4 regions of the Marvinbryantia sp. genome follow, and region 2 is predicted to be linked to each of the others. Evidence: riboswitches for the same ligand, from Rfam matches in the RefSeq annotation. Region 2 holds a riboswitch; each other region holds the start of a gene.
The links. A riboswitch is a leader RNA that binds a small molecule or an ion and turns the genes downstream of it on or off. The one in region 2 is predicted to bind cobalamin.
Positions count from the first base shown of each region.

Region 1: another riboswitch for cobalamin. It lies ahead of ACLU9Q_RS15445 (L-lactate dehydrogenase); the one in region 2 lies ahead of ACLU9Q_RS13135 (ABC transporter substrate-binding protein).
Region 3: another riboswitch for cobalamin. It lies ahead of ACLU9Q_RS06365 (sirohydrochlorin cobaltochelatase); the one in region 2 lies ahead of ACLU9Q_RS13135 (ABC transporter substrate-binding protein).
Region 4: another riboswitch for cobalamin. It lies ahead of ACLU9Q_RS06635 (ABC transporter substrate-binding protein); the one in region 2 lies ahead of ACLU9Q_RS13135 (ABC transporter substrate-binding protein).

Region 1 covers NZ_JBKXTT010000015.1:15,956-23,943, forward strand. Annotated here, with positions in the region: gene ACLU9Q_RS15420 (4Fe-4S dicluster domain-containing protein) at 1-119, opposite strand, end outside; gene ACLU9Q_RS15425 (hydrogenase iron-sulfur subunit) at 107-550, opposite strand; gene ACLU9Q_RS15430 (CoB--CoM heterodisulfide reductase iron-sulfur subunit A family protein) at 541-2,529, opposite strand; gene ACLU9Q_RS15435 (4Fe-4S dicluster domain-containing protein) at 2,536-2,928, opposite strand; gene ACLU9Q_RS15440 (CoB--CoM heterodisulfide reductase iron-sulfur subunit B family protein) at 2,925-3,719, opposite strand; gene ACLU9Q_RS15445 (L-lactate dehydrogenase) at 3,790-4,737, opposite strand; cobalamin riboswitch at 4,967-5,158, opposite strand; gene ACLU9Q_RS15450 (ISNCY family transposase) at 5,345-6,727, shown strand; gene ACLU9Q_RS15455 (hypothetical protein) at 6,779-7,018, shown strand; gene ACLU9Q_RS15460 (bifunctional 5,10-methylenetetrahydrofolate dehydrogenase/5,10-methenyltetrahydrofolate cyclohydrolase) at 7,374-7,988, opposite strand, start outside.
Region 2 covers NZ_JBKXTT010000011.1:36,188-44,175, reverse strand. Annotated here, with positions in the region: gene ACLU9Q_RS13160 (ISNCY family transposase) at 1-1,023, shown strand, start outside; gene ACLU9Q_RS13155 (hypothetical protein) at 1,075-1,314, shown strand; gene ACLU9Q_RS13150 (ROK family transcriptional regulator) at 1,622-2,767, shown strand; gene ACLU9Q_RS13145 (DUF4869 domain-containing protein) at 2,837-3,295, shown strand; gene ACLU9Q_RS13140 (hypothetical protein) at 3,302-4,276, shown strand; cobalamin riboswitch at 4,332-4,516, shown strand; gene ACLU9Q_RS13135 (ABC transporter substrate-binding protein) at 4,758-5,804, shown strand; gene ACLU9Q_RS13130 (FecCD family ABC transporter permease) at 5,844-6,869, shown strand; gene ACLU9Q_RS13125 (ABC transporter ATP-binding protein) at 6,883-7,632, shown strand; gene ACLU9Q_RS13120 (ATP-binding protein) at 7,717-7,988, opposite strand, start outside.
Region 3 covers NZ_JBKXTT010000004.1:213,732-221,719, reverse strand. Annotated here, with positions in the region: gene ACLU9Q_RS06385 (ABC transporter ATP-binding protein) at 1-938, opposite strand, end outside; gene ACLU9Q_RS06380 (FecCD family ABC transporter permease) at 989-2,017, opposite strand; gene ACLU9Q_RS06375 (ABC transporter substrate-binding protein) at 2,117-3,271, opposite strand; gene ACLU9Q_RS06370 (hypothetical protein) at 3,271-4,182, opposite strand; gene ACLU9Q_RS06365 (sirohydrochlorin cobaltochelatase) at 4,268-5,236, opposite strand; cobalamin riboswitch at 5,559-5,762, opposite strand; gene ACLU9Q_RS06360 (AraC family transcriptional regulator) at 5,982-6,920, shown strand; gene ACLU9Q_RS06355 (glycoside hydrolase family 13 protein) at 7,031-7,988, shown strand, end outside.
Region 4 covers NZ_JBKXTT010000004.1:272,148-280,135, forward strand. Annotated here, with positions in the region: gene ACLU9Q_RS06605 (hypothetical protein) at 1-654, shown strand, start outside; gene ACLU9Q_RS06610 (sugar ABC transporter substrate-binding protein) at 742-1,689, shown strand; gene ACLU9Q_RS06615 (sugar ABC transporter ATP-binding protein) at 1,768-3,252, shown strand; gene ACLU9Q_RS06620 (ABC transporter permease) at 3,269-4,231, shown strand; gene ACLU9Q_RS06625 (ABC transporter permease) at 4,242-5,198, shown strand; gene ACLU9Q_RS06630 (N-acetylglucosamine kinase) at 5,195-6,157, shown strand; cobalamin riboswitch at 6,194-6,375, shown strand; gene ACLU9Q_RS06635 (ABC transporter substrate-binding protein) at 6,568-7,647, shown strand; gene ACLU9Q_RS06640 (FecCD family ABC transporter permease) at 7,644-7,988, shown strand, end outside.

The sequences.
Region 1 (7,988 bases), on a different contig from region 2:
GCGTTTTCAAAGTAAGCCGGTTCCGGATTATAAGGCAGGTCGCCGGCTCTCCAGCCAAGGACACGCGCAACCGTTCCGTCTGCCAGCAGCTCTTTTGCACGGTTAATTAATTCCTGCATCTTAAATCCTCCAATCTTACGTTCTTTCCGAGCGAGTAGATCTTCTCCACAAACTCGTTCATGGTGGCGGAGAATTTCGCGCCCTCCGCGGCGGAAACCCATTCCACGCGGGTGCGTCCGTTTTCCACGCCGATGAAGTCCAGCATGGAGAACAGCAGCGTCATACGTCTGCGCGCATAATAGTTTCCGGTGCTGTAGTGGCAGTCGCCCGGATGACAGCCGCACAGGATCACGCCGTCCGCGCCCTTCTCAAATGCTCTCAGGATGAACATCGGGTTGACACGGCAGGAACAGGGCACGCGGATGATCTTGACGTCCGCCGGGTAGGTCAGACGGCTGCTTCCAGCCAGGTCTGCGCCCGCGTAGCTGCACCAGTTACAGCAGAAAGCGACAATTTTCGGTTTAAATTCTTCGTTCTTTTCTATCGACATATTGCATCCACCTCCGCTATAATCTGTCTGTTCGAGAAGCCCTGCAGATCCATCGCTCCGGACGGGCAGGCAACGGTACATGCTCCGCAGCCCTGGCACAGCGCGCTGTTTACGACTGCGATGCGGCGCGTCTCACGGATGCCGTGGTCGTTTACTTCCCTGTCTTCATAGGTGATTGCTCCGTACGGGCAGACATTCGCACAGGATGAGCAGCCGTTGCAGAGCAGGATATCGGACTGCGCCGTGCACGGGTTCGTCAGCAGCTTATCCTTTGCAAGCAGACCGATTGCCTTTACAGCCGCCGCGCCCGCCTGCGCAACTGTCTCCGGAATATCTTTGGGTCCCTGGCAGACGCCGGACAGGAAAATACCGGCTGTCGGAGATTCCACCGGACGCAGCTTTGCGTGCGCTTCCGTGAGGAAGTTGTTGGTGTCGATGCTCGCTGTCAGCATGGTCGCAATCTTGCGGACATCCGGGTTCGGCTCGATGGCGGTCGCCAGGACAACCATATCGGCTTCCATCTTAATCTGCCGGTTATCCAGCAGATCAGACGCCTGCACAAGCAGTCTGCCGTTTGGCTGCGGCGCAACCTTGCCAACCTGGCCCTTGATATAGTTGACGCCGTACTGCTCTACCGCACGGCGGTAGAATTCATCGAAGTTTTTGCCCGGTGTACGCACATCAATATAGAACACCGTCACATTCACATCCGGATATTTGTCGCGGATGAGCATGGCGTGCTTCGCCGTGTACATACAGCAGATTTTCGAGCAGTAGCTCTTTCCTCTGCTGTCTGAGCAGCGGCTGCCGACGCACTGGATGAATACCATTTCCTTCGGCGCTTTTCCGTCGGAGAGGCGCTCCAGATGACCTTTTGTCGGTCCGGCGGCATTCATGATACGCTCCAGCTCCAGGGAGGTGATGACATCCTTGCTCTGGCTGTAGGCGTACTCGTCGTAATTGTCCAGCTTGATGGTATCAAAACCGGTTGCAACCACGATTGCACCGTATTTCTCTGTGATAATCTCGTCCTTCTGGTCATAGTCGATGGCGCCTGCCTGGCAGACCTTCGCGCACACGCCGCATTTGCCGGTCTTAAACTTGATGCAGTTCTCGCGGTCGATTACCGGTACATTCGGGATTGCCTGCGCAAACGGCGTATAGATGGCGCTTCTGGTGTTCAGTCCGCGGTTGAATTCGCTGGGCGTCTTGCGGGACGGGCATTTCTCCTGGCACACGCCGCAGCCGGTACATTTGTCCATGTCCACGCTGCGCGCCTTCTTGCGGATATCGACCGTGAAGTCGCCGACGAAGCCGCTCACCTTTTCCACTTCACTGTATGTATAGATTCTGATTTTCTCGTGGGCTGCCGCCTCCACCATCTTCGGAGTGAGGATACATGCCGAGCAGTCCAGGGTCGGGAAGGTCTTGTCGAGCTGCGACATTCTGCCGCCGATACTCGGCGTTTTTTCCACGATATCCACCTCATAGCCCGCGTCAGCGATATCCAGCGCTGTCTGGATGCCGGCGATTCCGCCGCCGATTACCAGGGCACGCTTTGTAACCCGGCTCTCGCCAGGCTTTAAGGGGGCATCCAGATTTACTTTTGCAATGGCTGCCCGTGCAAGGATGACTGCCTTTTTGGTAGCTTCTTCGATATCCTTATGTATCCAGGAGCAGTGCTCGCGGATGTTGGCGATCTCCACCATATACGGGTTCAGCCCGGCGCGCTCCGCCGCCTTGCGGAAGGTCGTCTCGTGCATACGCGGCGAACAGGAACATACGACGATGCCTGTCAGATTTTTCTCTTTGATTGCCGCGGCAATCTTCGCCTGACCTGCCTCCGAGCACATATACTGATAATCCTCCGCATGAACCACGCCCGGTTCCTGCAGAGCCATTTCTACTACTTTCTTTACGTCCACCGTTGCGGCGATGTTGCTTCCGCAATGACAGACAAACACTCCTATTCTCTGCATCTGTGCTCACCTCCTGTATCTTCTGAATGCACTGACTAAAAGCTGCTGCGGAAGCTCCTCATCAAGAAGCTCCGGAATTTCATCCGGCTGCAGATAATCCGCTCCGCGCTCACGCACGACGATCTGTCTTGCCGCGTCGATCAGCTTGCCGGGCTTTACATCCCGCGGACAGCGCTCCACACAGGCAAAGCAGGAAAGACATTTCCAGAGTGTCTTTGACTGTACCAGCGCCTCAATGTTTTCGTGCTGCACATAAGATACAAACTGGTGCGGTTTGATGTCCATTTCATCATATGAGGGGCAGGTTGCGGAACATTTTCCGCATTTCATACATTTTAAAGGATTGACGCCGCTGATTTCCTGAATCAGCTCCGCCTGCTTTTTTGCGGTCTTGTTCACTTCGCCACCTCCTCTTTGACACCGAGCGCCTCTGCGAGAAGCTCTGTAAAATAGTATACCGGAAGCTTTCCGTTCGTGCTCTTGTTCAGGTTGTACAGGCACAGGGGACAGGCGGTGATCAGCATTTCTGCGCCGAAGCCGGACGCACTCTCCATAATCGTGTCGCACATGTTCTTTGAAAGCTCTTTTTCCTTCAAGGAAATATAGCCGCCGCAGCATTCGTTGCGGTATGGGTAAATAACAGGCTCTGCTCCGATGGCACGGATGAAATCCTCGATAATCGTGGGATTTTCCGGATTGTCAAACGCCATCACGCTGCCCGGACGCAGAAGCAGACAGCCATAATAGGCGCCGATTTTTCTGCCCGTAAGCGGATTTACCACTTTTTTCTTCAGTTCATCAAACCCAACGCGGTCTCTTAAAACCTCCAGATAATGCAGCACCGTCGTCTCCCCGGCGTAGGGAGTCTCAAGCTGCATATAATTGTTTGCCCTTGTGCGGATGTCCTCCACATGCTTCATGTCATCATTCACGCGCTTGATGACATGATGACAGGCGGAACAGAGCGTAACAAGCTCCTGACCCTTTTCCTTTGCCTCGTTCAGCGCGCGTACAGAAGAAAGCTTCGTGGCAATCTCATCGCTTCCCAGCGGATAAACGCCGCCGCAGCACTGCCAGTTTTCAATCTCCTCCAGCTCAAAGCCGAGCGCACGCGCCGAAGCTCTTGCATAGGCATCCAGGTCTTTCGCCTTCGTCCGCAAGGTACATCCCGGATAATAACTGTATTTCATAGTTCCTCCTAATATTTGTGTTACGATGCTTTCAGATTTCTTTGTGAATTACAGAACACTTTGCCCGGCATCATAATTCGATCTGCGCGATAACGTCCTTGAGCACCTTTGCGCTTGCGCGCAGCTTCTCCGTCTCTTCCTTGTTCATGCGCATCGGTACCTTCCCGCGGATACCGTTCGGTCCCACCAGCGTAAGCGTACTGAGACATACATCTTCAATACCGTACTCGCCGTGCATCATGGAGGAAACCGTTGCGATGGAATCAGAGGACGCTACCAGGATATCGCACAGCTTGCAGACAGCAGCGGAGATCGCATAGAAGGTTGCTCCCTTATTTGCAATAATCTTTCCGCCGGATTTGTGTACGTACTCTGTCATTGCCTCTTTGTCAAGCTCGTCGATATCCTCCCCGCGGGACTTCATCATCTCATAGTATTCGCTGATATGCGCGCCGGAAATATAAGCGCCCGTCCACGGGATAAAGGAAGAATCACCGTGCTCGCCAAATACATACGCATGGATATTTTTCTGTGCCACGCGGAAATGCTCAGAAAGACCGCAGCGCAGACGCGCCGTGTCGAGGATCGTACCGGAACCGATGATCTGATTCTCCGGGAGTCCGGAAATTTTTGTAAACACGTAGGTCATGATGTCCACCGGGTTGCTCACAATGATGTAGAGCGCTTTCGGCGCTGCCTTTACAATTTCCGGCGTAATCTGCTTCAGAATGTTTACATTCGTCTGAGTGAGTTCGATTCTGGACTGTCCCGGCTTTCTTGCTACGCCGGAGGTAATGATAACGATGTCGGAATCCTTCGCATCCTCATACTCGCCTCCAACAATGGACACCGGATCGCGGAAGCAGGTACCCTGCTCAATATCCATCACCTCACCGTCCACCTTTTCCTTGTTGATGTCGATCAGAACGAGTTCTGATGCGATATCTCTCTGGGAAAGGGTATAGGCAATCGTTGCTCCTACGCTTCCTGCTCCAATAATCGTGATTTTGCTGCTCATAAATGTGTGATCTCCTTCCTTATAGAGGTATTCTTGTGCATGGTTCTTACAAAGAGAAAGCTCTCCCTCAGATTTTATAGAGGGATTTTTCAACTAAAAACGTCCACTGGACGTTTTTGTCGTATGCTTGGCAACAAAAAAGCGTCCGCTCCCCTTTGCAGACACACCAAATAAACCATAAGGTATCTTCCGGATACCCTATGACTGCCGGATGCTTGCGCTGTGTCTGGAGCACATCCATGTACCAGGCAGGTTTCCTGACTTACAGTTCGCCGTTCCCTTCACCTTCTCACATTCTTTGGGGATGCAATGGTTACTGAAGTTCACTCCCTGAATACAGTGACCAGTTCGCTCAGGATTCTCACCTGATTCCCTTTTGCCAGAGCCTAAAACTACTCTCACCTGATACTGCACTATTCTTTTGCACATATCGAGAATATCATATTGTTATTTTTTTGTCAATACCAATATTGTTATTTTTTTGACAATATAAGCCATTTATGATAATGTCCTAGTATACCACATATGAAAATGTCCCGGATGTGGTAAAATATCCTCTATCTATTTTAGATTGGAGGAAATCATTATCAGAAAGGTAATACTTACAATGGATGAACAGAAAAAATACGAAGTGATCAAATCTCTGGCAGATCACCCGGATGGGAATAAGGACAGGGCTGCCCTCACCCTTGGCTGCACCAAACGCCATATCAACCGTATGCTGGCTGGATACCGCAAAGAAGGAAAGGCTTTCTTTATCCATGGCAATAGGGGACGTAAACCGTCCACCAGCATCCCTGACGAGACCCGCAATCGCATCATCGATCTCTACCTTACAAAATATTTTGATGCTAATTTCCAGCATTATTCAGAACTCCTTGAGGCCCATGAACACATCTGCGTCTCACCTTCTTCTGTAGCTAAGATCCTGGAAAGTAAATATATTCTTTCTCCGAAAGTTACAAAGGCCAAGAAAAAGCGTATGGAAAAGGAGCTTCAGGATAAAAAGAAAAGTGCCTGCAGCCTGAAAGAAGCCGCTGTGCTCCAAACCAATCTCGTAGCGGTTGAAGATGCTCATTCAAGACGTCCAAGATGTGCTTATTTTGGGGAACTGCAGCAGATGGACGCAACTCCCTATGAATGGATCCCCGGGCAGGTATGGCACCTCCACCTGGCTATTGACGATGCTACCGGCCGGGTCACCGGAGCCTGGTTTGACACGCAGGAAACCTTAAAGGGCTACTATCACGTATTCCACCAGATCCTGACCACCTACGGCATCCCTTACAGGATCTTCACAGACCGCCGTACGGTATTTACCTATAAAAAGAAAAACTCCCCATCTCTTGATGAGGATACCTATACCCAATTCGCTTATGCCTGCAAGCAGCTTGGTGTTCAGCTGGAATCCAGCAGTGTCCCGCAGGCCAAAGGCCGCGTAGAACGCCTCAACCAGACACTACAGTCGCGCCTGCCAATCGAATTACGATTAGCAGGGATCACGACCATAGATGCTGCCAATGAATTCCTCCACTCATACATAAAAGAATTCAATGAGAAGTTCGCGCTTCCCCTTAATGGTATCAAATCTGTGTTTGAAACGCAACCGGAAAATGAAAAAATCAACCTGGTTCTCGCTGTCCTGACAGAACGGACCGTGGATTGCGGGCATGCGATCCAGTTCCGGCACCGCCATTACCGGATGCTGGACGCCAGAGGGAAACAGGTACATTACCGCAAAGGCACAAAAATAATGGTTATCCAGGCTTTTGACGGAAGCCTTTTCTGCTGTGTCAATGACAAGGATGTCCATGCACTGGAGGAGATCCCCGAACATATGGAAAGATCCCGGGATCTGGATGCAGACTATCAGCCGCCCAAAGCAAAAAGACATTATATTCCGCCAATGAGCCATCCCTGGCGCAGCAAAACTTTCCAGAAATTCGTAAAGACACAGGAGCACCATCTAATGGATGACGTTCCAGCATAAAAAGCAGCAGAAAAAGATGATAGGTATATACCTACCGAAAGGAGAGATCACATGAGGGACTGGATCGACTGCATCGAAGCGCATACAAAAGCACAGAAAAAATATGATAAAGAACATACACAGGGAATTTACTTAAAACTGAACCTCCGCACAGACCTTGATATCATCCGCTGGTTTTGGGAACAGCCGTCAAAACAGGGAGCCGTAAAACGGCTGATCCGTGAGGAGATCGCCCGAAAAAAGGCGGAAGGAACAGGGAGCGGAGGCGTTGTCAGGAGAACCGTGGAATAATGGGGTTGGGGCCCCGTTATGCCGCGAAAGTCTCTTGAGATAAGCCTCACGGAAAACGCTGTTTCTAAGGAGAAAGGATATATGCCCTTTCTCCTGCCCCCTGCGGGGCGGGTTCGGGCAGGGCCCGATTATGGGTCAAGGGACAGGTCCCTTGCGGGTTCTTAGGGCAGAGCCCTAAGCTTCCAGAGGACATCTGCCACGTAGCCATATGAAATCAGCACCGGAAAACCGGTGCTAATGTTTCAGTTTTTTCGGGACATTTTCAAAAATGCTTGACATACCAATATTGTTATTTTTTTGACAAAAAAGCGCAGCCCGCAGGCTGCGCCATCTTTTCTGATTTTTTTGCTGCTTTTTATAAGGTTCTCATCGCTGCTTCCACCACATGTCCGACGAGCACAGAGGTGGTTACACTGCCAACGCCGCCCGGTACCGGGGTGATCGCGTCTACGATCGGTTCAACGGCTGCGTAATCCACGTCGCCGCAGAGCTTGCCTTCCGCGTTTACGTTAATGCCGACGTCGATGATGGTCTGACCTTCTTTTACATACTCAGCGCCGACAACGCCTGCGCGTCCGGCAGCTACGATGATGATGTCAGCTTCTCTTGCAACGGACGGCATATCCACCGTTCTGGTGTGGCAGATGGTTACGGTTGCGTTTTTCTTTACCAGCATCATTGCCGCCGGTTTTCCGACAACAAGGCTTCTGCCGATAACAACTGCCTTTTTGCCGGTGCAGTCGATGCCGTAATGGTCAAGAATCTCCATACATGCCTGCGGGGTGCACGGCGGGAAACCGATCTTCTTACCGGTGAATACGCCGGACATCGAAAGGTCTGTCATGCAGTCCACGTCTTTTTCCGCAGCCAGCGCGTTTTCGATAACCGCCTGGTCGAGATGCTTCGGCAGCGGACGGAACAAAAGAACGCCGTGGATCTTGTCGTCTTTATTTACCTTATCGATCACTGC
Region 2 (7,988 bases):
GCCAAGAAAAAGCGTATGGAAAAGGAGCTTCAGGATAAAAAGAAAAGTGCCTGCAGCCTGAAAGAAGCCGCTGTGCTCCAAACCAATCTCGTAGCGGTTGAAGATGCTCATTCAAGACGTCCAAGATGTGCTTATTTTGGGGAACTGCAGCAGATGGACGCAACTCCCTATGAATGGATCCCCGGGCAGGTATGGCACCTCCACCTGGCTATTGACGATGCTACCGGCCGGGTCACCGGAGCCTGGTTTGACACGCAGGAAACCTTAAAGGGCTACTATCACGTATTCCACCAGATCCTGACCACCTACGGCATCCCTTACAGGATCTTCACAGACCGCCGTACGGTATTTACCTATAAAAAGAAAAACTCCCCATCTCTTGATGAGGATACCTATACCCAATTCGCTTATGCCTGCAAGCAGCTTGGTGTTCAGCTGGAATCCAGCAGTGTCCCGCAGGCCAAAGGCCGCGTAGAACGCCTCAACCAGACACTACAGTCGCGCCTGCCAATCGAATTACGATTAGCAGGGATCACGACCATAGATGCTGCCAATGAATTCCTCCACTCATACATAAAAGAATTCAATGAGAAGTTCGCGCTTCCCCTTAATGGTATCAAATCTGTGTTTGAAACGCAACCGGAAAATGAAAAAATCAACCTGGTTCTCGCTGTCCTGACAGAACGGACCGTGGATTGCGGGCATGCGATCCAGTTCCGGCACCGCCATTACCGGATGCTGGACGCCAGAGGGAAACAGGTACATTACCGCAAAGGCACAAAAATAATGGTTATCCAGGCTTTTGACGGAAGCCTTTTCTGCTGTGTCAATGACAAGGATGTCCATGCACTGGAGGAGATCCCCGAACATATGGAAAGATCCCGGGATCTGGATGCAGACTATCAGCCGCCCAAAGCAAAAAGACATTATATTCCGCCAATGAGCCATCCCTGGCGCAGCAAAACTTTCCAGAAATTCGTAAAGACACAGGAGCACCATCTAATGGATGACGTTCCAGCATAAAAAGCAGCAGAAAAAGATGATAGGTATATACCTACCGAAAGGAGAGATCACATGAGGGACTGGATCGACTGCATCGAAGCGCATACAAAAGCACAGAAAAAATATGATAAAGAACATACACAGGGAATTTACTTAAAACTGAACCTCCGCACAGACCTTGATATCATCCGCTGGTTTTGGGAACAGCCGTCAAAACAGGGAGCCGTAAAACGGCTGATCCGTGAGGAGATCGCCCGAAAAAAGGCGGAAGGAACAGGGAGCGGAGGCGTTGTCAGGAGAACCGTGGAATAATGGGGTTGGGGCCCCGTTATGCCGCGAAAGTCTCTTGAGATAAGCCTCACGGAAAACGCTGTTTCTAAGGAGAAAGGATATATGCCCTTTCTCCTGCCCCCTGCGGGGCGGGTTCGGGCAGGGCCCGATTATGGGTCAAGGGACAGGTCCCTTGCGGGTTCTTAGGGCAGAGCCCTAAGCTTCCAGAGGACATCTGCCACGTAGCCATATGAAATCAGCACCGGAAAACCGGTGCTAATGTTTCAGTTTTTTCGGGACATTTTCAAAAATGCTTGACAGACCTATTTCATAAAAAGGAGAAAAAATTATGCTTACCGGCAATCAGGAACTCATCCGCGATATCAACACACAGTCGGTCCTCCGCACCATCATTACGCATGGCGCTATTTCCCGTGCTTCCATTGCCTCCGAGCTTGGTCTGACAAAGGCGACGGTCTCCGCCATCGTACAGGTGCTTCTCGACCGCGGCATCATTTTCGAGGCGGAAAGCAGCGACACCGCGCCGGAGGGCAGAAAAGGCAGAAAGCCGATTTTTCTTCAGCTAAACAAAGACTGCGGCTACGTCGTTGCTATCGACCTTGCCACAGAAAATATCACCCTGATGACGGCAAACCTGCTGGGCGGCAACTGCCGTCTGACACAGTTTCCCACGCCGAAGAATACGGAATTTCTGCTTCCTCTTTTAAAGGAACGGATTGACCAGGCGATAAACGCTCTCCCGAAGACGCGCTACGGGCTTCTCGGCATCGCCCTCGGCATTCATGGCGTTGTCCATCATAACAAAATCATTTTTCTTCCGTATTCTTCTTTCGGAGATATCGATTTTGTGTCCCGCCTCGGCGATATCTACGGCGTACCCGTCGTGATGGAAAACGAGGCGAATCTTTCCGCGCTGGGCGAATGGGCGCACTGCCACGATACCAATGAAATGCTCTACATCAGCGTCCACTCCGGTATCGGCGCCGGCATCATCATGAAAAACCAGCTCGTCAAAGGCAAAAACGGCTACGCCGGCGAATTTGGTCATACTATTATCGAAGTGGACGGACGTCCCTGTCCCTGCGGCAATCACGGCTGTCTGGAGCAGTATGCCTCCGAGCGCGCACTGTTTGCGGAGCTCTCCGCCCAAAAGGGCTATCCGGTAAACGCCGAGGTCTACGGCAGACTTTACCGCCAGGGCGACCCTGCCGCTGTGCGCGCCATGCAGCAGTTTATCAAATATATGTCTGTCGGCATCAACAATCTGCTGAACACCTTCAATCCGGACATCATCGTGCTCAACAGCTCGCTCACCATGTGCCACGCCGGACTGTGCGACGACATCGCGGCTCAGCTCCACAACAACATGAAGGGCTACTGCCGCCTGGTGCCCTCCACCCTGCAGGACACCTCCGTGCTTCTTGGCGGCGTATACCTCATCCGGGAACGCTTTCTGTATCCGAACCGGATTTAAATGCCCGGATTGCATTTACAATGGTTCAATGCTAAAATAATCCGTAGAAAGCAAGAGAGAGGTGCTTATATGCTGACAATTTTTTTTGGAGATATGGAAAACAGCGTCTACAATACCGCTGTCTATTTTAAAAATACTTATGAGCCAGAATGGTTCGATTCCGCTCTGGCAAAGCAGATGGTTAAAGATATAGATAAATCAGATGTTCTGAGCGGCGAATGTATCCAGAGCCCGGTATTGGGACAGATTCCTCCCGAAAGATTATCCGGCGGTGTAAAAACGCTGCTTCTTATGCTGAATGAACCGGATAAAATTTTCAACGCCTCCACGTGCGGGGATAACTGCGCAAAATGGATTCTGAAGATAGCGGAAAGCAAAAACCTGACCATCAATCTCCGGCATCTGATGGATTTTGGGAAAGACACAAAATTCACCATCGTTGTCGGGAACGGCGGAGAAATCGTGCATTCAATGAAAGAGCTGATTCCCGTTGCCTCTGAATATCTGAACAAAATGAAACAGGAGTAATATATTATGAAGGGCGCTCACAGAATCATTGTTGAATCAAAGAAAATCCGATACGATTTTACCATTAAAAGAAATATCACCATTCTCACTGGAGACAGCGGCTCCGGTAAAACCGTATTGATTGATTTTATCCGTGACTACAGAAGATACGGTACTGACAGCGGCATTGTGGTCTCCTGCGACCTTCCCTGCCGGACATTAGACAGCGAAGACTGGGAGCGGCAGTTGGAAGGCATATCCGGTTCCATCATTTTTATTGATGAAGGCAGCCGCTTTCTGGCTTCAAAAAAATTCGCGGAGCTTGCTTTGAAATCAGATAACTACTTTGTGCTCGCAACACGGGAAAAGCTGCCAATGCTTCCTTACAGTGTCCGGGAAATATACGGCTTCCGTGAATCCGGAAAATTTCACGAAGCGAAGCAGAAGTACAACGAAATATATAATCTTTATGGAGAAATATCGGAAACAGACGGCATAAATCCGCATCTGGTAATAACAGAAGATTCAAATTCGGGATATGAATTTTTCAATGAGTTGTGCAGACAGAAAAATATCTCATGCATATCTGCCAATGGAAAGTCAAATATTCTGAAAGTATTGAAGAATACCGAAGCGACCGCCCAAAAAATATTGGTCATTGCAGACGGGGCGGCGCTTGGTTCAGAAATGCGCGAAATCATGCGCTATCTCGACAGCGCAGAAAATGCAGCGCTATACGCGCCGGAATCCTTTGAATGGTTATTGTTGTCTACAAATGCCATTCCGGATGTAAATGTATCTGCAATCCTCCAAAAACCGGAAAATTATATCGAAAGTGAAAAGTACGCCAGCTGGGAACAGTTTTTTACTAAATTACTGTCTGAGCAGACACAGGGCAATCCCATATGGAGCTATTCCAAAAGAAAACTTGCCAGAAGTTATTTATCTTCAAGAATAGTAACAGCCGCCAAAAAAGTCATGCATCTGATTATCTGGGATTAGATAAAATCAACAAAAAAGTTCTCTTGCAAAGCAGACAGCTATATGCTATCATGAATTTTGTCGAAACAAAGCAGGTGAATTTCCGTATCCGGAAATGAGAGGGAATCAGGAAAAGCCTGAGCGATGCGGTCACTGTGAGCAGGGAGCTTCCCCGGATATCCATTGCGGCGAATGCCGTGAGAAGGAGGGACAAGCGCAAATCTGTGAGCCAGGAAACCTGCCTGCCTTGTGCGAAAGAAGCTTCCATGCAAAGCATCCTCGCAGATTTGTTCGTATCTACGACACACGCAGCAGTTCCGTTTTTCCGGTTCATGCAGTCGTCTGCAAAGCCCGGTCCGGACTACTGCGCACAAAACGGTCTGTCTGGTATGCCTGTCTGTGAAGACAGGCTCGATTCTTTTTTATGGACTTCCAGTAACCAATCACTCATTTCATGATGTTGGGGCAAAAGTCCCGACCATAATACCTATGGAGGTGCAAGATGAAAAAAAGGAACCAATTACTGACACTGATTATGGCTGGCGTAATGGCGCTCTCCCCGGCAGCAGCTTTTGCTGAGGAAACAGAAGCCGAAACACAGGAAGCCGCTGTGGAAACCGAAGCTGCGGAGACAGAAGCTGACGGCGCAGAAGCCGCAGATGGCGACGTATTTCCTTTCACGCTGGTGACAAAGGACGACCAGGAGGTCACCTTTACACATGTTCCGGAGCGTGTAATCAGCACCAATCCCAACACCGGAGAGCAGCTTATGGCGCTTGGTCTCGGCGACAAAATTATCGGAACCTGCTACAACAACGCCCAGCTTCCGGAGCAGTACCGCGAAGAATACGAATCAAAGCCGGTGATCTCCGACAACAACGGTTATCCGTCCCTGGAGGTAGTTCTGGACCTGGAACCGGATTTCATCTATGGAAGAAGCTCTGCTTTCAGCGATTCTGACACGGCGATTGCCACACATGATGCCTTAAGCGAGTACGGCATCATGTCCCTTTCTTCCATCGAAGGCTACAAGCTTGGCTGCGACGTGGAAGATGTTTATCAGGATTTTTACAACCTCGGCAAAATTTTCCAGGTTGAAGACAAAGCAAATGAAATCGTAGACGGTATGAAAGCCCAGATTGCGGCAGTAGAAGAGAAAATTGCCGGTACAGAGGAAGTGCGGGTATTCAACTTTGACTGCGAAATGGACGGCGGCGCCTACACGCCCGGAAACAACTTCACCTCAAAGCTGATGCGTCACGCAGGCGGCGTCAATGTATTTGAGGACCTTGAAAAAACCTGGAACACCGTAAGCTGGGAAGCCGTTGTAGAGGCAGACCCGGAGGTTATCGTCATCAATGATTACGGCGATACGACCGCAGACGAGAAAATCCAGTTCCTGCTGGACAACGAAGCTCTTTCCGATGTAACTGCCATCAAGAACGAAAACTTCCTGGTTATCACGCTTCCGGAAGTATTCGCCAGCACCCGTGTGGGCGATACGATTGAAAAATTTGCCCAGGCATTCCATCCGGAGTGTTTTGAATAATTTCATATGAAACGGTTATGTAAATTCATGAGGGAACACGTGGGGATAACCTGCGTGTTCTTGCTAATACTATTGATTCTGTCGATGATTCTTGCCATCGGAATCGGACCTGTCAGCATCCCTTTCCAAACGGTCTGGCAGGTGGTTCTTCATCGTCTGACCGGCATAGGCGATGTTGAAGATATCCGCATGAGCACGCAGAACATCGTCTGGCATCTGCGGACGCCGCGGGTGCTGATGGGCGCTATGGTAGGCGCGGCGCTGACGCTTTCGGGCGTCGCCATGCAGTCATTTACCAAAAATCCGCTGGCAAGTCCCTATGTGCTGGGCGTATCCTCCGGCGCAACCTTCGGCGCTTCACTTGCCATTGTCACCGGAGCGCTCTCCTTCCTTGGCGCATACTCTGTCCAGGGCGGCGCTTTTATCGGCGCGATGGCGGCAATTTTAATTGTTTATTACATGGCGAAAAGCGGCAAAGAGGTGGCGCCCATCAAGCTGGTTCTGGTGGGAACGGCTATTTCCGCCATGTTTACCGCATTTTCAAACTTTCTCATTTACAAGGCCCCGGATGACAGCAAAATCCGGGAGGTGACGTTCTGGACGCTTGGCAGCGTAGCCAGTGCCCAGTGGGAAGAGCTTCTTCCCCTGTTTGTGGTACTGATACCGGGCTTTCTGTGCCTGTATGCTCTCTCCACCTCCATGAACGCGCTTCTTATGGGAGAGAGCAGCGCGGTGACGCTGGGAATCAATATTAATCTCGTGCGCAAAATCACCGTCTTTCTGTCGGCGGCACTGACCGGAACGGCAGTGGCAGTGACCGGCAGCATCGGTTTCGTCGGACTTGTCATCCCGCATATCGTGCGGTCGATGGTCGGTGCGGACCACCGGAAGGTGATTCCGATTTCCACGCTGCTGGGAGCGATTTTCCTGGTCTGGGTGGACGTCGGTGCCAGAATGCTCGACCAGCCCAGTGAAATTCCTATCGGCATTATTACTTCCATGCTCGGAGCACCTGTCTTCCTGTGGATGATACGGGTACGGAAATATTCCTTCGGGAAATCTTAAGGGAGGCGGACCTATGCTCAGTGCAGAAAAAGTAAGCTACCGCACCCGGCAGGTGGAGATTATCCGGGATATTTCCCTCACCGTAAACCAGGGGGAATTCGTGGGCGTCATCGGTCCCAACGGAAGCGGAAAGTCGACGCTGCTGAAAAATATCTACAAAATGCTTGTGCCCGTTTCGGGAGATATCCTTCTGGACGGAAAAAGTCTTCTGAAAATGTCAAACCGGCAGATGGCGGAACGCATTGCGGTGGTTTCGCAGGAAAGCGAGGCAAATTTTGACTTCACCGTCGAAGAAGTTGTGCAGATGGGGCGCTATCCCAGAAAACGTCTGATGGAAGCCGCCAACGACCACGACCGCGAGGTGGTCTGCCATTCGCTGGAAATGGTCGGAATGGAAGATTTTCTGGAGAGAAGCTTTCTGAGCCTGTCCGGCGGCGAAAAGCAGCGGGTACTGATTGCCCGCGCGCTGGCGCAGGAAACGGAAATGATTATTCTGGACGAGCCGACCAACCATCTGGATATCGGCAGCCAGATAAAAACGCTGTCGCTTTTGAAAGCATCGAAAAAAACAGTGCTGACCGCACTGCACGATTTAAGTCTCGCTTCAAAATTCTGCGACCGTATCTACGTGCTCAAGAACGGACAGAACCTGTGCGACGGCAGACCGGACGACGTTATCAGCTCCGCGCTGGTGGAGGAGCTCTACCATATCCATGCAGATGTATTCCGGCGAAACGAAAAAGTATTTATCGATTATGATTAACAGATAACAAGGGCAGCCTGGCTGCCCTGTTGCATCGCAGGAAATCGTTGCAGGCAATTTGCAACGAAACCACTGTATTTAACACTATATCTCCGTCATTCCCATAAGCCACTCCAGCGCATTTACCCGCCGGATGCCTTCGTAATCCCCCTCCGGGTCCTCGTCCAGCGTAAGAAGAAATTTGGGATAATGGTCATTGATTTTCTGCAACGGCACCAGTTCCCGCCGCAATGTCTGCTCATCTCGCACAGAAGCCGCCACCTGATAATATGTGATTCTTTTATAATCCATTGCCACAAAATCAACTTCCATTTCATCCAGCCTGCCGACATATACATCATACCCTCTGCGTATCA
Region 3 (7,988 bases), on a different contig from region 2:
TTTTCACAGACTACCTCTGCCGCCAGCGCTTTCGCCACCTCATAGTCGACATCATTTTCATGAAGAATACCGGCAGCAAACGGCACGCCGTCGCGCGCCAGTCTGCGGTACTGTGCAATACCGCTCCCGTTCCCGCCGATCACAAAGATTTCCGGTCTGCCGTGCGGCGGCTCCATTTCCAGGCAGCCGAAATCCGCGTTATAGCTGCCGCTTGTCAACCCATACAGCTTATGGATATAGCTGTCCGTAAAAATTTCCTCCGGCGTCCCGTATTTATCAATCTTATCCCCATGCACGCAGATGACGGTATCGGATATTTTCTGCGCAAGGTCCAGCTCGTGCAGCGACATGATGACCGCGATCTGCTTCTCACGCACAAGCTTTTTTAAAATAGTCAGCAGCTCCAGCTTATGCCGGATATCCAGAAACGAAGTCGGTTCATCCAGAATGATAATTTCCGGCTCCTGGCAGATTGCCTTGGCAAGCAGAATACGCTGGCGCTGACCGTCACTGATCTGCGTAAAATCGCAGTCTTTTAACTCTTGCGCGTGTACCAGCTCCATAGATTCCTGCACGATTTTCCGGTCATTGTCCGACAGGATCCCCAGCCGTCCCGTGTACGGATAGCGCCCCGCCGCCACCACGTCCTCGCAGGTCATCAGCTCCGGCCGGATGCGGTCCGTCATCACCACCGACAGCTTGCGCGAAAGCTCTTTGTCCGACATCGCTTTCATATTTTTCTGCTCCAGATAAACCGTGCCGCCAATCAGGGAAAGCTGTTTCGTAATGCTCTTTAAAATGGTTGATTTTCCGGCGCCGTTTGGACCAATGAGGGTAAGAATCTCCCCGCGGCGCACCCTGATTTCAATATCGCGGATCAGAGGTCTGCCGTTGTAGCCGACCGTCATGTGGTCTGTATAAATATAGAAATTGTCCATAAAAAACTCCCCTCTGTTGTCTCTTGCGTCTGCAAGCAGCCGCATAGACATCAGTCCATTTTCGCACGGCTTGATTTTTGCGCGAACATCGCATAGATGACGACTGGCGCGCCGAAGATCGCTGTCACGGAGCTGATGGACAGCTCGGTGGGGGCAAATACCGTCCGGGCGATCATGTCGCAGAAAAGGCAAAAGACTGCGCCGCCCAGAAAGCACGCCGGGATCACCAGGATCGGCTTCGCCGTTTTCAGCAGGCTCTTGATGAGATGCGGGACGGCGATCCCCACAAAGGAGATCGGACCTGCAAAGGCGGTAACGCACGCCGACAGAATGCTGGACAGCAAAATCAACTGCACGCGGAATAGCTTGATGTTGACGCCCATATTGCGCGCGTAGACTTCGCCGAGCTGGTATGCCCCGATCGGCTTCGACATCAGAAACGTGATGGCAAGCGACACAAAAACCACTGCCGACATCACGGAGATATTGTCCCATGACATGCCGGAGAAACTGCCCATCGACCAGTTATGCAGATTGACAATGTTGGAATCGTCCGCAAACGTCACCACGAAATCCGTGACTGCGGAGCAGATATAGCCGATCATTACGCCGCCGATCACCAGCATGGACATGCTGTGTATCTTGCGAGAGATCAGCAGGATAAAGCCCATGGAAATCATGGAACCGGCAAAGGCGGCGAGGATCATCACCTGCGAACTCGCCACAAGCCCCCTGCCAAGCAGATAGATCATAACCAGCGCGACCACCAGCTTCGCGCCGGAGGAAATGCCGAGCACGAACGGTCCCGCAATCGGATTATTGAAAAAGGTCTGCAGAAGAAAACCGGACACGGAGAGTGCACCGCCCAGAATAACCGCCGCCAGAATGCGCGGCAGCCGGATTTCCCAGATGATATTATAGGCGGTATCCTCCCCGGTCCGGTGCACGATAATATCCCAGACCTCTTTTGCCGACAGCTGAATGCTGCCGGAATTGATGTTCCAGAAAAACAGCACGGCAAGCAGAACAAATAGTAAAATAAAAGAAATCTGATACCGGATATAAGATTTATGCTTCATGCTTTCCGCGCTCCTTACCGCTGTTAAATCAAATCCTGTCTGTCCCGGCCGGACAGACGTTGTTCTCCCGCAGCAGAACATTCCATCTGAACTGCTGCATTATTTCAGCCTGTGCATATACGTAAATTCATCCGCTCCCGTTTCGCTCGTGAGCATCGTGTGAATGTCGGCGATCATGGTGCCAAGCCCCATCGTCTCCTGGAAAAGATTCTTTCCGGTGCAGTAAACATTCCCGTTCTGTACCGCCTTAAAATCCTTCAGCAGATTGCTTTTCGCAAACAATTCGTCCAGCGTGTAAAGCTCGCCGTCAATCGTGCTGTTGTAGATCAGATAATCGGCGTCCTTCGCCTTCGCGTAAAATTCCTCCATCTGCATGTTCATGGTGGAAAGCGCGTTTTCCGAATCGCCCAGATCGTCAAAAATATATTTTCCGCCCGCCAGTTCGATCATCTTTGCCACGTAATCGCTGCTCTTTCTTACGTTCACATAACCGTTGGAGCTGATATAAAAAAACGCTACCGTTTTCCCGGTATTTTCTTCTGACGACACCGCTTCCAGCTTCTCTGCCTGCTCTGCAAACAGTTCCTCCGCCTGCTCCCCTTTGCCGAGAAGAACGGAGTAAAGCTTCAGCCACTCGGTCCTTCCGAGCGGATGCGTCTCATAGCTGGAACGCTCCACCAGCACCGGGATCCCAAAGCTCTCCAGCTTTTCCTTCACCTCCGGCGAGTGGTAGATCATGGTCGATTCTATCGCCAGGTCGCAGCCCTTCGAGAGGATCAGCTCATAATCGGGCGCGCTGTATTTTCCGGCATAAAGAATATTGCCGTTTTCCATTTCCTCGCGTGCTTTCTCTACGTACCATCCGGAAGCGTCCGTTCCCGACAGGCCGATCGCGTCGGTGCCGTCCAGAGCACAGAAAAGATCCATTGCCGATGTGGCGACAAGATAGATGTTCTGCAAAGGCTTCCGGATCACCGCGATGTCTGCATCCAGATTTTCCGGCACCGGCAGGCCATCCGGCACAACAAGAAAACGGCCGCCCTCTTTGATCGTGATCAAAGCATAGCCGCCCTCATAATAATCTACCGAAAACTGCTCAGCATAGAGAAGCTCCATGCTGCGCTCCGCCTCCATACTGCCAAAATCCGGCACCGTATCTGCCGCCCCGACTGTCGGCGGCGCTAAGACAGCGCCGCCGGACAGCAGAAGCATGGATATCAAAAATGTCCGAAAAAAACAGATAATCTTTTTCATTATTCCGCCTTTTCAATTGTTGCTGAATCAAAACACAGGGTGTATTCAATCTCATGCGGGGTGCTCATCGCGATCGTATCCGCAACCACCGGCATCTTCCAGTCGAAGCCCGTCACCGGGATCTCAAAGGTCGAGTGCTCCTCCATCGTAACCGGCTCAAGCTTTTCATCATTTACGATCATATAATCGTAGGAATTGCTGCTCCAGATGATCGTAGCTGTTGCCGCGCCGTCCGCAACGGTAAGCGCCGCCGGGGATTCCACCGTAGCTCTGCCGGAACCGCCCTCCAGAGAAACCTCGATCTGATAGCTGCCGTCCTCCAGACCTAAATCTGCAAGCGCCGTGATCGTTCCTTCCGCAAAAGCATCCTGCGGCAGGGAGTCCGCACGGAATACCAGCGTGCGATCGTACCATTTTTCTTTCTTCTTGCTGAACGCCGCACAGTCCACGCCCATATCGAGCGCTTCCACCGGCACCTCAAAGGTGTGCGCACCCTCTTCATTTTCCACAAACGGTATGTAATCTTCCTCCGTCGCAGCGACAGCCTCCTCGCCGGTTCCCATGTAGAGATACAGATAGCCAGTTCCGCCCATCGTCATGACAGCGGTCATTTTCCCGTCCGCCACCGTCAGCTCGCATTCCTCAATACTGAACATGGACGAGCTGGAGTCCACCTTAATGCTGTAAACGCCATCTTTGATGCTATCCGCATAGACCGGCACCATGTCGTCGGTCACAATGTCCTCAACCGGAGCCATTTCCTCCTTCGACGCCACCTGGCTCTCCGTGCTGCCCTCCGCTGCTTCTGTCACAGCTTCCGTCACAGCCTCTGTTTCCTCGGCACATCCCAGTGTGCTCATCATACCGGCTGCGAGAACCGCAGCCAGCACCGTTGCCTTAAATTTTTTCATGATGATATCCCTTCTGTTCCTTACTTTGAAAGCCCGTACATCGCCCCGTCACGCTCCCGAACGGAAGCACAGCTTTCATAATCTCTTACTCAGCAAGGCTGTCGATTGCTGCCTGCGCATGTGCAACCAGCAGCTCCTGGATCGCCGGCATCTCGCCGAGACCCTTCAGATTGCAGGTTACTTCGTACCCGGCATCCTCAAATGTCTTTTTCCATGCGCCGTCCTCGTCGCCTGCCATATCGTTGTTTGCGTGGTCGCCCGCAACGATCATCAGCGGCTGAAGAACTACCTTCTTATACTCGCCTGCCTGTACTGCTGCAAGCACATCGTCCAGCGACGGGCTTGCTTCTACCGTACCTACAAAGTAGTTTGCGAAACCTGCTTCTGTCAGCTTTTCCTGCATGGTTGCATAGATCTGGTTGGACTCTGCCTCAGTGCCGTGTCCCATGAATACGATCGCGGTCTCGCCGTCGTCCTGCGCCTTGGTATCTTCTGTGATCGCGTTGATAACAACCTGATAGTCCTCATCGGAGGTAAGAAGCGGTTCACCGACTGCTACCTGCTCAAACTCCTCTGCATACTGCGCAAGCTCGTCGATAACATCGTTGTACTCCAGACCGTTCATCAGATGCGTCGGCTGTACAACCAGCGTCTTTACGCCGTTGTCGATCGCTCTGTTCAGCGCCTCGCCGAAGTTGTCGATCACTTCGCCGTCACGGTTCTTCACATGGTCGATGATGATCTGTGCCGTAAAGCCTCTTCTCACAGAATATTCCGGGAACGCTTCTTCCATAGCGTTCTCGATCGCGCCGATGGTTGCCACACGGTTATCGTTGAAGCTTGTGCCAAAGCTTACGACCAGCAGCTCCTTTTCGCCGATCTCATCCTGGTTTCTCGGATTATCCTTGGAAGCGTCGCCGGTCTCGTAGTTTTCCTCGTCTTCTCCCTCAGCCTCTTCTGCAGCAGCCTCCGTCGCATCCTCCGCTGCTTCTGAAACAGCTTCCGTCACCGCTTCCGTTGCATCCTCTGCCTGTACGCCTACAGCGCCCATCATCAAAGTTGCCGCACCAACACCTGCTGCCAACAGCTTCCATACTTTGTTTTTCATGTTCTTATCCTCCTTGATTTTTTAGACGAAACATCCTGTTCCGTCTCTGATGTATGTAAATTTTTGCATCAGCAATGTAACCCGGCACGGAAGAAGGAGCATACACAACCGCAAAAATGTGCTTTCCACGCTTTCTTATCTGGCAGAAATCTGCGGAAATTTTCCACAAAATAAAAAATCTTTTACATGGAAAAGTAAAAGATTCGTGCGGCTGCAGAACATGCAAAACGGTACAATCAATTACTCGTGATCCGGACCGGTTTTCCCAGGTCCCGTACCAGCAGCAGGCAGGTTTCCTGGCTTGCAGATCCTCATGCAAAAACTGTCTTCCCGGTTGCCCAGTGACTGCGCCAAACGCGCTTTGTTTTGCACTCCCTGCTCACAGTGACGAGATCGTACAGGATTTTCACCTGTTTCCCTTTTAACAGATCGCGGCTTTGCCGTTTTCTGCACCTGTTGCTCTTATGAAGTTACAAACATCATAGCACTCTTTTTTCAAAAGTACAAGTATTTTATGAATATTGATCTGATAGCTTTCACACTTTTTATCCTGTTATTACTCTTGCCAGCATCCCCAATATATGATACAGTCTCTTCAACCGCTCCACCCCTAAAATCCGCCGGAGTCAGCATTTCCCGCAATATCGGACGGATTATTTTGCCTGATTACAAGTGCAGGAAGGAGGTATCTATGAAGCATTCTGACATCACGCCCTTAAAAGAAAACCGTCTGCACGGCACCGCCGCTTTTCCCTGTGCCTGTTACCAGGCGGACAGCGCCGCGCCGCCTGCCGGTATGCCGTTTCTGGTAAAGCATCACTGGCATGAGGAGCTGGAGATTATTTATTTTGAGCAGGGCTGTTTTCATCTGGAAATCAATATGGAAAAATATGAAATCGAAGAGGAGTGCTTCTGTCTGATAAAGAGCGGAGACCTCCACTACATTTATTCAGAAAAGGATTACCGGGAGATGGCGTTCGTCTTTTCTCTGTCCATGCTGCGCACTTTTGCCGCCGACCCGGTGCAGGAAAAGCTTGTGCAGCCGCTGTCGGAGGGCACACTGTCGCTTCCGGGACCGATTTTCCGCCAAAATCCCTGCTTCGCCGTTCTGAAGCGCGAATTTCTGCAGATTGCAGATGCCGCCGGGCTTCCCTCCGATGCTTCCAGCCGCCGCAGCCAATATCGTGTAAGCAGTCTCCCGCAATATATGCGCGCCAAAGCGTCGCTTTTAAATATTTTTGCAGCCTTTTCCGAGCAGAAGCTTCTTGCCGCCTCCCAGATGACAGCAGACAGACGGGTGGACACCGTCAAAAAAACGCTCTCTTACATGCAGGCGCACATGACTGAAAAAGTCACCATGCAGGAGCTTGCCGCCCAGGCAAATATGAACGAGCAGTATTTCTGCCGCTTCTTCAAAAAAATCATCGGCAGACCGCCAATTACCTATTTAAATGAGATGCGTATCCGGTACGCCTGCCGCCTTCTAAAAGAAACCGACCATTCTGTAACAGAAATCGCACTGGAAAGCGGCTTCAATAATCTGGGCAATTTTATGCGTACCTTCCGGCTGGTGTGCGGGTGCACGCCTCTGCAATACCGGAAGGGGAGCGAGAAAGTCAATATTTCGTAATTTTTAGTCATATTTGCAGAAGATTTTTGTCCACAGCGGAATTATACTGTACTCATCATTCAGAACGGGACGCATCCGGTTCTCACCAATTTTGAACGGAGGATTTGATTATGCAGAAAAAATGGTGGCACGGAAAGGTTGCCTATCAGATTTACCCGAAGAGCTTTCGCGATACCAATGGAGATGGTATCGGCGACCTTCGCGGAATTATTGAAAAGCTCGATTATTTAAAGGATCTCGGTGTGGATATCGTCTGGATCTCCCCCTGCTTCTGTTCCCCGCTGGCGGATCAGGGCTACGATATTTCCGACTATTACAACATCGACCCGCGCTTCGGAACCATGGAGGATATGGACGAACTGCTTGCCGAGGCAAAAAAGCGTGATATGTACATCGTCCTTGACCTGGTGGTAAATCACTGCTCAGATGAGCATGAGTGGTTCCAAAAGGCGCTCGCCGATCCGGACGGTCCTTACGGAAAATATTTTTATATTGAAGAATGCAAAGACGGGAAGCTGCCGTGCAACTGGCGCTCTTACTTCGGCGGTCCGGTCTGGGAACAGATTCCGGGAACCGACAAATATTACCTGCATGTGTTCCACAAAAAGCAGCCGGATCTAAACTGGGAAAATCCAAAAGTGCGTCAGGAAATCTACAAGATGATCAACTGGTGGCTGGACAAGGGCGTTGCCGGATTCCGCATCGACGCGATCATCAATATCAAAAAAGCGCTGCCGTTTAAGGATTATCCGGTCGACCGTGAGGACGGACTTTCCTCGATCCACTACATGTTGGAAGACGCGCAGGGCGTTCTCGATTTCCTGCATGAAATGTCGGATAACACCTTCAAGCCGCACAACGCCTTTTCCGTCGGCGAGGTGTTTAACGAAAAGCCGGATGAGTTGCCGGATTTCATCGGCGATAACGGCTGTTTTTCCACCATGTTCGATTTTAACGAGACGATTTTCGGCGGAAGCGCAAAGGGCTGGTATGACAGTCAGGTGATCACGCCAGATGACTACAAGCGCTGCTGCTTTGAGAGTCAGCGCAAAATAGCGGATATCGGTT
Region 4 (7,988 bases), on a different contig from region 2:
TGCTGGTGCCCGCGATGCCAGAAGCTCTATCAGGAAGAGGGGGCGGACACGGAACGGCTGCAGAGGCTGGCGAAGGACGCGTGTATGGAAGCATTCCTGCCGGAGGAGCGGAGCGGATTTACCTATCGTTTCGCGGATCGGGACGTGGACTGTCTGATGCGGGCGAAAAGGAAGCTGATCAGCAGGCAGGTAAGGATGCTTGAAAAGAGATTCCGTGAGCGCGGCCTGAAGGTTGGAGCGGATACGTTCACACCGTCAGTCGCCGATTTCGTCGGGCAGGATCTGGCGGAAATCGGGGAGAGGATGGATTTTATCAAACCGATGGTGTATCTGCGGACAGATGCGCCGGCAGGCGTTCCGTTCGAGCTGCGCGGTCTGGGCAGAGATATCAAACGGCGGCTGGATGCTCTGTGGGGCGGCGATACGGAAGGCATGACGCTTGCCGTACAGCAGATGAAGCTTTTGCAGGAAAAAGATATCTGTGCGGCGCCCGGGGTCGATGTCAATCAGGTTGAAGGGGTGTGCAATTCAGATGCAGACTACGTAAAACGCTTTTTAAAGAAGCTGCAGGCGGCGGGAACAGAACGGATTGTTTTGTCCTGGGATATTATGCATATCTCTGATGAAATGCTTGCGGCGATCGCCGGAATCTGACAGAAGGGAAAGCCTGTGATATAACAAAAATTATGGCAACAATGCGGGATACCCGCACAAAAATATATTATTAAAGGAGGAACTACAATGAAAAGAACAAAGGGAATGCTGGCTGCACTGGCGGCCGGATGCGTACTGACGATGGGGCTGACCGCTTATGCGAAGGAGGCGGAGACGCTGAAGGTGGCGTACATACCGAATTCTATGTCGAACGAGATGAACGCCTACGGCTATAAGATCATGGAGGAAAACCAGGGTGATTACAACATGGAAGTAACGGCGTTTGACGGCAAATACGATGCGCAGACAGAAACCTCCGCTATCACGAACTGTATCGGACAGGGCTTCGATGCGATCATTCTTTGTCCGAGCGATATCAATGCGGTGATCCCGGCGGTTATGCAGGCGAAAGAGAACGGCGTGATCGTAGCAATGTACTCTGCGGATCTCCCGGAGGAATACCGCGAATACCGCGATATCTTTGTGGGCGTGGATGACACGGAAGCAGGTGAAAAAGCAGCTCAGGCATTTATTGAGCAGTTCCCGGACGGCGCGAAGATTCTTGAGGTGGGCGGCACGGCAGGAACGGACGCACAGGTGCGCAGGCACGACGGCTTCAATGCGGCGCTGGAAGGTTCAAACATTGAAGTGCTGGATTATCAGGCGACGAGCAGCTGGTCCTCCAATGAGACGATGGCGATCACGGAGGATATGATCGTAAAGTACGGCGATGAGATCCAGGGTATCTTCTGCCACTGGGACGGCGGCGCAACAGGCTGCATCGAGGCATTGAAAAATGCGGGCATTGAGGGCACCTATGTGGTAGCGATCGACGGGAGCAGAAGCGGATTTGACCAGGTGAAAGCGGGTACACAGAATGTATGCATCAGCCAGAATGTAGTCAACATTTCGCTGAAAGCACTGGAAACGATCCGCAAAGCGGCAGACGGCGAGGAATATGAGGCAGAAAATTATGTGCCGCTTGATATCGTGACGGCGGAAAATGTGGATGAGCTGCCGTATCCGGAGTGGTAAAGAGGGAAACTGTACACCGCGGATTGCCTGCCGAAAAAGCAGGCAATCCATTTGCATATAGAGCAGGAGGACGACATTATGACAGAAAATCCTTCTTCGGAATTCATTCTATCCGTCCGGGAGGTAAGCAAAACATTCCCGGGCGTGAAAGCGCTGGATGACGTATCTCTGCAGATACGCCGCGGGGTTGTTCATGGGATCGTGGGAGAAAACGGAGCAGGCAAGTCGACGCTGATGAAAATCCTCTCCGGCGTTTATACAAAGGATTCCGGGAGCATCCAGTTTGACGGGCAAACAGTGGAGACGACGTCGCCGATGGAATCGCTGCGCATGGGACTGAGCATTATTTACCAGGAATTCAGTCTGGTAAATTCCATGACGGTAGGGGAAAACATTTTTCTTGGAAGATTTAAAGAGGCGGGCGGCATGAGGGGAACGCACCAGAAGGCGAAGGAGCTTCTGGAACGGATCGGTTCGTCCATCAGCACGCGGACACTTGTGTCGGAGCTGAGTACCTCGGAAAAGCAGATGGTGGAGATTGCCAAGGCGCTTTCCTTTCAGTCAAAGCTGATCATTATGGATGAGCCGTCCAGCAGTCTGACGGAGGAGGAGCTTGCGAGTCTGGGAGAGATCATCCGGCAGCTGCGCGGGCAGGGGATCTCGATCATTTACATCAGCCACAAGCTGGATGAAATCTTTGAATACTGCGATTATGTGACGGTCATGCGTGACGGCCATGTGATCGATACGCGTCCTGCCGGGGAGCTCAGCCGCCGGGACATGGTAAGTATGATGGTGGGCAGGACCATTGAGAATGAATACCCGGAACGGCCCCACTGTGTTGGCGGACCGCTGATGAGGGTGGAGCATTTAAATACGAGAAAGCTTAAAGATATTTCCTTTACGCTGAATAAAGGGGAGATCCTTGGTCTGGTCGGTCTTGTCGGCGCAGGAAGAACGGAGATCGTGCGGGCGATTTACGGGGCGGATAAGGCAAAGCAGAAGGAAATCCGGATCGACGGGGAGACTGTGAATATTACATGCCCGCAGGATGGAAAAAAGTACGGAATGGCGTTTGTGCCGGAGGACCGGAAGCAGCAGGGGCTGGTGCTGCCGTTTTCCGTGGAGGCGAATATTTCCATGGCGAATCTGCCGAAGGTGAAAAAGGGTGTTTTTCTGTCGAGAGGAAAGGAGCGTCAGATGGCGCAGCGGCAGATAGAGGAGCTGCTGATCAAGACCTCTTCTGCGCAGACGCCGGTTGTGGAGCTGTCCGGCGGAAACCAGCAGAAGTGCATTATCGGGCGCTGGCTGGAGACGAGTCCGCGCATCCTCATCCTGGACGAGCCGACGCGGGGGATTGACGTGGGTGCAAAATACGAGATCTATATGCTGATGAAAAAGACGGTGGAGGCAGGAAGCTCGATCATCCTGATCTCATCGGAGCTGCCGGAGGTGCTGAATATGAGCAACCGCGTGCTGACGATCGCGAATGGGCGCATTACCGGGGAATTTGACCCGGAGCAGACCTCGGCGCAGGAAATCATGAATATGGCGATCGGCTGAGAGAGGAGGAAAGGCTGTGAATACAAAAACACGCGCGAATTCGTTTTTGCAGGAAAATCTGGTCCTGGTGACGATCGTGATCCTGGCGGCAGTGACGGCTCTGATGGAACCGAAATTTCTCACCGTGGCGAACCTTGGAAATCTTTTGAACCAGTTTGGACCGCTGAGCTTTGTGGCGCTTGGGATGACGATCGCTATCATCGGCGGTTATATTGATCTTTCGGTGGCGGGAATCGTATCTCTTTCCGCGGTGTTTACAATTTCCATGATCGACGTGCTTGGACAGACGGGCGCGCTGCTTGCAGGCTTGCTTGCGGGTGCGCTGATGGGGCTTATAAATGCGCTTGCGGTAATAAGCTGCGGGGCGCTGACGCAGGCGAAGGCTCTGTTTATGAGCTACGCGCTCAGCGCGGTGTACAGCGCTGCGGCACTTCTGTACACGGGCGGAGCAACGCAGCATATGTCTCACCTGAATTCTTCGGTGACGCTGCTGCGTGGCATTGGTTCCGGCAAGGTCGGTTTTATTCCGGTATCCTTCCTGCTGTTTTTTGCGCTGATGTTTGCGCTGCATCTTTTTCTGAACCGGACACAGACCGGGCGGGAGATCCAGCTTACGGGAGCCAATATTACAGCGGCGGATATGGTTGGCATTCCGGTGAAGCGGCGGGTAGCGCTTGTCTATGTGCTGTCCGGCGTGCTGTCGGCATTTGGCGCGATCGTGCTGTTTTCGCGTACGACCACGGCATCGCCGCTGATGGGCGCAAACTATGAGACGAACGCGATCCTTGCAGTGGTAGTGGGCGGTACTTCGCTTTCGGGCGGCCGCGGCAGTGTGATCCGCACCATGCTCGGCGTTATGCTTGTGACACTGCTTTCCAACTGTCTGAATTTACTTGGCGTATCAACCTATATCCAGTCGGTGTGCGAGGGCATCATCCTGATTATTGCTATCTGGATAGACCGACGCAGAACAAAGTGAGGTGGGACGAATGCACGTATGGAGAAAAATCTGTAAAGTAATGGAAAAACAAAAGGCGCTGACGGCGATTCTTTTGATGCTGTTTTTGATGATTTTCTTTGACACCAGATTTTACACGACGTATAATCTTCTTGATATGCTGAATTCGGCGGCGATCCTGGAGATGCTTGCCTTTGGAGTGACGCTGGTGATCATCTGCGGCGGCGTAGATTTTTCAATTGGTTCGATGATGAGCCTTTCGGGAATTATCACGATTAAGCTGATGGATTATATGCCGCTGTGGGCGGCGATCCTGGCGGCGGTTGCCTGCGGGGCGCTGGTTGGTTTTGTCAATGGCTTTCTGGTCGTACGGCAGAAAACGGAGCCGTTTATCATCACGCTCGGCATGGGAATGCTGCTCAAAGGCATTGCCCAGCAGATTACCGACGCGCATCCGGTTCCGGCAAAAAATCTGTCGTTCATGAAAATTGCCAACGGAAAGCTGATCGCCGGGATACCGAATCTGATCATTATCATGCTGGTGATGCTGGTGCTCTTTTTCTGCATTCTGCGGTTTACTTCTTTTGGCAGAAACTGCTATGCGATCGGCGGCGATTATAACGTAGCCGCGCAATCCGGCATCAAGGCGGAAAAAATAAAGTGGATGACCTTTGTGATCTGCGGGGCGATGGCCGCTTTCTGCGGCGTACTGCTCTCCTCACGGCTGAACACCGGCTCGTCCATTTACGGAGACAGCACCGCGCTGTCTGTGAACTGCGGCTGTGTGGTAGGCGGCACTTCTTTTGCAGGCGGCGTCGGCGGGATCGGGCAGTCCTTTGTGGGCCTGCTTGCAATACAGCTTCTGGAGAACTGCATGAATATGCTCGGCATCAGCGCTTACATTCAGCAGGTGTGCAAGGGCATCATTATTTTGCTGATTCTCTGGGCGGATAATTATGCGCAGAAAAGAAAGGCGGAGGCAGTATGAAAAATGCGTGGTATCTTGCGATCGACGGCGGGGGAACGAAAACGGAGTATCGTCTGCTTGACGGACAATTCCGGGCGGCGGAGCGCTGCCTGGGCGGATGCGTGAATCATGATTTCCTGCCGGGCGGATGGGAGGATACGGCGCGTGAGCTGAGGAGCGCGATCGCTGACCTGCTTGGGCGAAGAGGGCTGCAGATCGGTGATATTACGGATACGGTGGCGGGGTTGTCCGGTGTTGACAGCCGCACAGATCAGATAAATATTGAGCGCTGCCTGCGGGATATCGGGCTTACGCGGTTCCTGGTGTGCAACGATGGTTTCCTGCCTGTAAAGGCGGAGTGCAATGGCTGGGGAATCGCCTATAACTGCGGGACAGGCGTATGCTGCTGCGGGATCAGTGAAGAGAGCAGGATGATAAAGAGCGCCGGACTGGATGAGTGGTCCGGGGATGCCGGAGGCGGCAGATGGATTGCCGTGCACCTTTTCCGGGCGGTGTATCAGCGCCTTTTCCTGCATGGGGAGAATACGTATCTGACGGCGGCGTATCAGCAGAAATTCGGATGCCGGAGCGAGGAGGACATTCTTGATTCGCTGACGCTTCTGAAGGATCCGACAGAGCATCCGGAGGCGGCAAGAGCAGCGGTGGAGCTGTTCTTTGCGGCGTTGGAACAAAAGGATGAGGACGCGCAGACTCTGGCAGAGGAAATGACGGACTGCACGGCAGAAAATATCAGCGTGGTCTGCCGCAAGCTTGGCTTTGCACAGGCGCAGATCCCGGTTGTACTTACCGGCTCTGTCCACACAAAGGCGGCGAACCGGACATATCTGGACTTACTGGAGAAAAGGGTCCAGAAGGCGATGGACGGGCGCGCGGAAATTTTTCCGGCATCAAAAGAGCCTGTTGCGGGCGCGCAAAAGTGGCTTGAGGAGCGGGCAGCCAATGCTTCGGGATCTGCTTGACACATCTGGCAGAAAATGTTATAGTTTTAACAAATAAATAAAAATCTTTATAAGGGTTCAGATGAGGATCTGATGAAAAGGGAAGCGGGGTGAAAATCCCCCACAGCAGCCACTACTGTAATTGCGGACAAGAAACGAAGGAACCACTGCCTTTGGCGGGAAGGTGTTTTGCGGATGAAGCAGAAGTCAGGAGACCTGCCTTTATAATATGCAGAAGTATTTCCGGGCAAGGGGAAAGAAAGCTGTTGCAACTGAAACGGCAGGAGACTTTTTCGATCTTGGAAAGGTCTCTTTTTTTATTCCCGCGAGGGTCAAATACGCCGCCCCCTGGGCGGAAAGAACAAGCAGGTCGTGCCCCGCAGCTTGCTGCAGGGTATTTGACTAAAATAAAAAAGCAAAGGAGAAAAAGTATGAAGCACATGAAAAAACTGGCAGCACTGCTTTGCTGCACATTTCTTTCGGCAGCAGTGTTTGCGGGAGTAAGCGCAGAAGAAGCAGAGAACAAGGAGACAATTACCCTTACGGACAATGCGGGCAGAGAGGTGGAACTGCCGTATCCGGTATCTACGTGCGTGGTGGCGAACCGCTACAACAGCGAACTGATCCGTGCGTGCGGAGCGATCGATCACATTATTTCAGTGGATAGCAATACGGCGCAGGACAGAGAATACTGGGGGATGTTTGACCCGGACAATGTTATCGGAAAGAGCCAGACCGAGCTGAACTATGAAAAGATTGCGGAGCTGGACCCGGATGTACTTATTCTGCCGGACAACGGTTCCTATGAAGAGGCAGAGGGACAGCTGGAGCCGTTTGGGATCAAGGTTTTTGTGATTTCGGGATACGATACGTCGGATTTTAAAAATCAGGTAGAGAACATTGGAAAAATGTTTGATGTCGAGGAATCGGCGCAGGAGTTCTACAATTACTTTAATGACAAGCTGGAGTACATCAACACGCAGCTGGAGGGGCAGGAGAAAAAGACGGTTTATTTTGAATCGACTACCGATTATAATACGACCCTGCCGGGAGATTTCTTCTACGATATGATTGCCTATGCCGGCGGAGAAAATATTTTTGCGACAGATTTTGAAAATATCTCCAAGAGTGACGTAGATCCGGAGGAAGTGATCGTGCGCGACCCGGATGTGATCATTAAGCTGATCACGCCGGAAAAGGCAAATGCAGGCACCGGTTTATACGAGCCGCCGACAAAAGAGGACTTTATTAACTGCTACGAGAATCTGATTTCCCGTGCGGGATGGGATGAGATCACCGCGGTGAAGAATGATGATATTTATTTTATGACACAGTTCAGCCACGGCGGCGCCTGCAAGCTGGTAGGAACGATGTATGTGGCAAAGATGCTCTATCCGGATCTGCTGCCGGATCTGGATCCGGACGAGGTATTCCGCGCATGGATGGAGGACTTCCAGGGGTTTGAAAACGTGGAGGGACACTTCTACAGCGCATCTGAGCTGAAGCAATGAGCGGAAAAGAAATTGCAAAGCGGTACGAGGTTTCTGCGCGCAGAAACTGGCTGCTGATCATTTTGTGTCTGATATTGACAGTCATTCTGGCTCTGGTATTTACGGCGATGGGCGCGGCGGATACCAGCGTGGCGGATGTGTGCAGAGCGGCGGCCGGCTGGCTGCGGGGTGAGGAACCGGGCAAGCAGGAAAAGGTGATCCTTTTCCTGCGGCTCCCAAGGGTTGTGATGGCGGTGCTCGCAGGCTTCGGACTTTCCGTATCCGGAGCGGCGATGCAGGGAGTGACGAGAAATTCTCTGGTCAGCCCCTTTACTATTGGTATTTCCAACGCGGCGGCATTT